Regions from separate parts of the Paenibacillus sp. FSL H3-0329 genome, predicted to be linked through region 1. Evidence: riboswitches for the same ligand, from Rfam matches in the RefSeq annotation. Region 1 holds a riboswitch; the other holds the start of a gene.

What was found. Region 1 has a riboswitch for preQ1 ahead of NSQ66_RS06080 (queuosine precursor transporter). Riboswitches for the same ligand answer to the same signal wherever they lie in the genome.
Region 2: another riboswitch for preQ1. It lies ahead of queF (preQ(1) synthase); the one in region 1 lies ahead of NSQ66_RS06080 (queuosine precursor transporter).

Annotation. Positions count from the first base shown of each region.
Region 1 is NZ_CP150150.1:1,382,657-1,386,079, reverse strand. Features, by position in the region: gene NSQ66_RS06085 (AMP-binding protein) at 1-1,231, opposite strand, end outside; gene NSQ66_RS06080 (queuosine precursor transporter) at 1,509-2,222, opposite strand; PreQ1 riboswitch class I at 2,233-2,278, opposite strand; gene NSQ66_RS06075 (methyl-accepting chemotaxis protein) at 2,644-3,423, shown strand, end outside.
Region 2 is NZ_CP150150.1:3,700,001-3,703,423, forward strand. Features, by position in the region: gene queE (7-carboxy-7-deazaguanine synthase QueE) at 1-217, opposite strand, end outside; gene NSQ66_RS16225 (6-carboxytetrahydropterin synthase) at 210-692, opposite strand; gene queC (7-cyano-7-deazaguanine synthase QueC) at 692-1,354, opposite strand; gene queF (preQ(1) synthase) at 1,384-1,857, opposite strand; PreQ1 riboswitch class I at 2,021-2,064, opposite strand; gene NSQ66_RS16240 (hypothetical protein) at 2,323-2,658, shown strand; gene murB (UDP-N-acetylmuramate dehydrogenase) at 2,722-3,423, opposite strand, start outside.

The DNA.
Region 1 (3,423 bases):
GAAACTCCAGCACCCTCTCTATTTCTTCCGGATAAACGTTCAGCCCTCCGGATATGATTTTATTCTTCAAACGTCCCGCCATATATAAATAACCAGCTTCATCCTGATAAACATAGTCTTCTAAAACAAGCCATCCCTCTCTAAAAGCTGCTGCTGTCTCATTCGGCAATTGATGGTAGCCTAAAAATATCATATCACTACGCACATATAGCTGCCCAATCTCCCCAGGAGGGACTTCCCGGAACTGGTCATCACGAATGGAAATTTGCACCCCGGGATAAGGTTTGCCTACAGAGGTCGGATTATGCTCGGTCAGAACATTCAAATAACTAATATAGCTCGCTTCTGAAGAACCGTAGGATTCATAAAGCCGCGCTCCACCAAACACTTCCATGCCCCTTTTCTTGGACAACTCCGACCACTTTGCACCTGAGCTAATCATCGCATCAATCTGTATCTGCCCAGGTACAGCCTGCTGCATCATGGATTCGATCATTGTTGGTACGACGAACAGCACCACGCCCGGAATTTGCTGACACAACTCTAACACCTGCGTGGCACTAAATTTTTGTGTGATATGAAAGGTTGCTCCACCATATAGACTCTGCATTACGGCGAATAAGGATAGGGAATGCACAAATGGACCTGGTGCCAAAACATCCTTCATAGCGTCCAATTCAAAAGCAATATTCGAAACCTCAAAGCTTTTTAACCATGATAAATGGGTACGCATATAACCTTTGGGCAATCCGGTTGTGCCTGACGTAAAGCCAATAAATAATAATTCATTCGTCTCATCCAACTCAGCCTCCGGCTTCAGGGCAGCCAACCACTGATCATAGGAACCTGTTCGTTCATTTGAGAAGGTCAATGTTTGGATTACTTGATCCTTGAAAACCAGATTCTTTGCGGCTTCCGGCTCGGCAAAAATCATTGTCGGCTGGCACTGCTCTATAATAACCTGCAGTTCATTAGCACTCCATTTGGGATCTAAGGGAATGGGAACACAGCCCGCATAAATCGCCCCCAAAAAAACCTCAACAAATTCAATACGATTCGTAGATAAAATCGCGATTTTGTCATGCCTCAGACCCTTTTGCTGTAAGCCATTCGCGATTCTCCGCATCGTTTTTACTAATGTGGCATAGGTATGACTTGCTTGGTCATGGGTTAAGGCAATGCTGTCGGGCTGCTGTGCTGCATGACGCAGTATAGGAACTACTAGATTCATCCTGATCACACCTGTTCGTAATTTCTGTGACTACCGATTATATACATTCTCTTCAATCGGACTGCCCCGCAAGTCCAGCCCAAACTAAAGGATATGTGATAAGCGCCATCGCAGGCGCTCCTGTTAAACTAACCCGCTAGAATTGCTACGATAGCTTATTTTAGCTTTATATTATTTTTATGTACACATCTTTCATGTAACGATTAAGTCCATCTTACAACGAAAAAACAGCCAGCACGCATCGATTATGATCGGTACGCGCTGGCTGTATTGTTGTTTAGTCCTTCTTTTGAACGGATGATGGTGAACCCTCTTCAGCAAAAGTAAAGGTTCGGGCGATATATAAGATAGGTGTGCTTACTGCGGTTAGTAAGAACTTCGCTAGATAAGTCGTAAGCAAAATTTCAAGCCATACATTCCAGTCATACAAGCCCGCAAACGCAATGGTACAGAAAATAAGTGTATCCACAAAGGAGCTAATCATCGTACTACCGTTGGAACGAATCCACAGCTGACTTGAGGTGCTGTAATATTTACGAATCCAAGAGTACAACCGAACATCTAGGAACTGACTAATGAAGTAAGCAGTAAGACTACCCAAAGCTAGTCGAGGCATCAGCCCAAAAATCGTCTCCAAAGAAGACTGAGCGATATCGGTCTCCTGCGGCTTAAATACTAATACCATCTGCATAATGACAGTAGTCATAAGCAAGGTGAAGAAACCAAACCAGACCGCTTTACGTGCTTCCGCTCTTCCGTACTTCTCATTAAGTAAATCGCTGGTCATATATAAAGTGACATACATCGTATTTCCGAGTGTCATCACAATATCAAATGGCATAGCAATCGTCTTAGCTACCTGAATGTTAGCAATTACAGTAGCAATACCTACCCAGGCATACATTCCACTTTTCCCGAACAAGCGGTAACAGAGTAGAAAAAAAGCAAAATTGACAATAACAAATAAAACTCCCCACAGCAAATTAAACATATTACTGAAATTCCTCCTAGTTTTGTTTACGCGGGATGGTTACGAACCGCGGCTTACAATATTAAATTTTCGGAACAAAACATTAATACTCTATCACAATAGCGCTTAACAATCCATAAAAATAATATTCTTATATGAAATTGGTAGTTCCATTTCTTTTTTTTCGCCAATTATCTAAAATAGTCAGCAATAATTCATTTTTTTCAGAAAAAAATGCTCTATAGGACAAAACTTTCACTATTCATCCAGAGGTTAATTCTATAGAATAGTATCAAACACCTTATTCCCGATCCATTTAGTAGAAATATGACATAACTATGGAATATATCTCGGGTCGCCAATTTCCAGCAGTTGGCATGGAGTATCTAGTGAAGACCAAAAAGAAATGACCTCACCGTCCATAAAAAAAGGAGAGAACGATATGTTTCGTATCAAGCATTCGATCAGTCGCAAATTTACGCGTTTATTATTTGTTGTTCTGTTGCTCACGTCTCTTTTGTTAAGCACCAGCTTCTATTTTATCTCTATCAGTATCTTCAACAGCTATGTTATGCCGCAGATTAACAAAATCCTTACTGCCGCTGCTCAGGACGTATATAAGAATCTCAACGTAATGCACGCCCAGCAAACCCTAAATAAGAACGATCAGTCTGCCACCAATCTCGAGTTCTATTTTCAGGAAAAGAGGAAACAACATGGAGTGGAAACCATTTTTCTGGTCAATCTGAAGGGAAAAGAAGCTGAGATTCTATCCGCAGATCACGATGCAAAATTGCAACGGGCAGAAAGTGTCACCGTATCCTCTGCAATGCAACAAGCCTCTAAAGGAAAAACTGGACTAAGCGATACATATAGCGACGCACATGGTATACATAAAACAGCTTATATCGGTATTCCCGGAAGTACGATGGTTATCGGTGTAAGCAGTGACGTAAGCTTCATTCAAGAAAAAACAGACAGTATTCTATGGACAAGTGCCGGAATCACACTTCTGACGTTGATCATCGGCCTAACTGGTGCATGGTTCATGAGTGTGCGTATAACACGTCCAATCTCAAAACTGGCAGCTTATAGTGCCCGGCTCGCAGAGGGAGATTTCACCGAAGAATTATCAGTTAAAGGAAATGACGAAGTTGCACAGTTGTCCGTAAGCTTCCAAGCGATGACCCAACGCCTGAAAGAAATGATTGGACATGTACTG
Region 2 (3,423 bases), 2.3 Mb from region 1:
TATCTCCAGCTAACGCCAATAATTCATTTATGATTTCTTCTGCTTCCATCATGCGAACCTTATTCTTAGCCGTACCATCCCAAGTAAAAGCGGAGTCACACCAGCCGCAGCGATAATCGCAGCCATAGGTGCGGACAAACATCGTCTTCACTCCAATTACCGCACCTTCGCCTTGAATAGTTGGACCGAACATTTCAATTACAGGAATCTTACTCACAGTCACAGCCTCCATACAAACGGTAGGATGGCCCTTCATCCGGAACGTCTTCAGCCAGCACCTCTGCCCAAGAGGTTGGAGTCTCCCATAGCTTTACCGAGTATAAAGGCAACCCTGCTTGCTTAAGCTTGTAGGCAATATATGAAGACATATTCTCCACTGTGGTGCGGAAAGACAATAAGGCTACTTTGGAGCCCGTATTCGTTAACGTCTCTAACACAGGTTCATTTCCCATAGCAAGAAAAGCGTGATCTAAACGATCTACAAGGCTTTGTTGTACTGTCATTTTGATATCGCTAAAATCAATGACGAAGCCTTCATCCGAGTGGCCTTCCGCGGCCATAGGTTTGCCCTTAAGCACTACTTCGAGCTTATAAGTATGTCCGTGCAGATTGCTGCATTTCCCTTTGTGTCCCACTAACTGGTGTGCCGCATCGAACGTAAATATTTTGCAGACTGAAACCTCGTTAAGCATTAAGAACCGGCCTCCATTCTCTCCGCCTCATATTGCTCAAGACCACGCTGACGCAATAGACAGGCTGGACAAGTACCGCAGCCACTGCCAATAATACCGTTGTAACAGGTCAGTGTGTGTTCGCGAACATAATCAAAATACCCCAGTTGATCGGCCATTTTCCACGTTTCTTTTTTATCCAGCCACATTAGGGGAGTGTGGATCGCAAACTCATAGTCCATAGATAAGTTCAGCGTAACATTCAATGATTTCACAAAAACATCACGGCAGTCCGGATAACCGCTAAAGTCCGTTTGGCAAACCCCAGTGACGATATGGGAGTACCCCAGTTGTTTAGCTAATATTGCGGCAAAAGATAAAAACAACAAATTCCGTCCATCGACGAAAGTACTTGGAAGCTCATCTCCTTCACCAGCCACGATATCTATATCCTGACGGGTAAGTGCATTGGGTGCCAGCTGATTGAGCAGCCCCAGATCAAGAATATGCTGTTTTACATTAAACTTAGCTGCTATCTCTGTTGCAACTTCGATTTCAGCCGCATGACGTTGATTATAGTTGAAGGTAACTACCTGCACTTCCTCATACTGCTGCAATGCCCAAACCAGGCAAGTGGTGCTATCTTGTCCGCCGCTGAATACGACGAGTGCTTTTTTGTTCATATGAATCTCTCCTTATCACAAGTTGGAATTTAGCGGTTGTCCACTTTTTCTGGATAGAGGTCGTGATTGATTAAGCGGTGTTCCGCCATCGCCTCATACTTCGTACCCGGTCTTCCATAGTTGCAATAAGGATCAATTGAAATGCCTCCGCGCGGAGTGAACTTGCCCCATACCTCAATGTAGCGCGGATCCATCAGTGAGATCAGATCATTCATAATAATGTTGACACAGTCCTCATGAAAGTCACCATGGTTGCGGAAGCTAAACAGATACAGCTTTAATGATTTGGATTCCACCATTTTTTGTTCAGGAATATACGAAATATACAGCGTGGCAAAATCCGGCTGACCCGTTACAGGACACAAGCTAGTGAACTCAGGGCAGTTGAATTTAACAAAATAATCACGTCCGGGATGTTTGTTATCAAACACCTCCAGAATGTCTGGATCATAACCAAACTTGTACTGTGTTCCCTGATTACCAAGCAAAGTAACTTCTTGCATTTCCTCTTTCAATCTTCCTTCTGACACGACAAAAAACCCCTCTCTTTTCCTTCGGCCTTGGCCGGTAATGGAAAGAAGAACGAGATTTCGAAAACTTGGCTCCACTAAGAAGAAACGGAAGCAACGTCCGGATAAAGGACAGCAACCGCTTGTACTGTTTAATATATTCTTAGTTTTTTATAGAGGGAGTTCGCGAACCTCTCCTGCACAACTTTAGTGCAGACTTCTTCTTAAAGCATATTGCGTCTTGAACTATACCATGGGTAGCCCGCTCCTGACAAGTTCTACTCTTTACGTACGTAGAGTTTATGAAGTTCAAAAACAATGCCATTTGATCGTGAATTTCTTTTTAATGACATGAATTATTCATATGATTAATTAAGATGCGGCAAAAAAAAGGATTCAAACCCTAAGAAAAGGGTAACTTATTCATAATAATCTTCGAGCTAAGGGTGGGAGCATTTTATGGAACAAAGTATACAGCAGCTTATGGATTGGCTTAACAATCATTTGAATGAAACAATCGCTATTGAAAAGAAAGAACTTCGTGATTTGGATAAAGTTCACTTCAATTTAGAGTCCGTAGATTTCCGGAGTGCAGACGATGTTATTGATGAATATCTTGGAAGTGCACTGATATTAAGAGGTTTCGGCAGCACACTTAACGCCGATGGTGAACTGGTATCCCTGCCACAATCCACTTATGATTTAGCTGTTGAAGGTCTTCAAATCGTAGACTTAGCCGACCGCAAGGCAGAAATAACTACGGACAGAGCTAATTACACCCTTTCAGTAGATTAAACGAACATGATTATGATAAGCAAAAAGAGCCCACAGCGATTGCGGGCTCTTTTTGCTTATCATTTATTCTTCTCCAATGATCTCCACTTCAGTTTCCAGCTCTACACCGAATTTATCCTTCACAGTCGCTCTTACATGGTGGATTAGCCCGATGTAATCACTGGCTGTTGCATTATCTGCATTCACAATAAATCCCGCATGCTTCTTGGATACCTCAGCACCGCCGATTCTTGTACCCTGTAAGCCGCTCTCTTGAATTAACTGACCTGCAAAACGGCCTGGAGGCCGCTTAAATACACTCCCACAGGATGGATACTCAAGCGGTTGCTTCGATTCACGTAAATAAGTTAGTTCATCCATTTTTGCCTTGATCGTTAAAACATCACCGGAAGTCATAGCAAATTTGGCCTCAAGTACAATGTACTCACCGCTTGCGAACACGCTTTTTCTGTAACCCCATTGCAGCTCATCACCTTGCAGAGTTACCAATTGCCCGTTCTTATTTATAGCTAGTGCACTATGCAGGACATCTTTGATCTCACCGCCATAAGCACCTGCGTTCATATAGAGCGCTCCACCAACTGTTCCTGGAATGCCACAGGCGAACTCAAGACCCGTAAGCTCCTTATCAAGTGCATATCTGGAAACATCAATTATTTTGGCACCACATTGCGCATATAAGAGATTGTCGCGAATCCCCATTTCGGTCAGTCCTGCCGTTTGCAGAACGATCCCACGTACACCTCCATCACGGATAATCACATT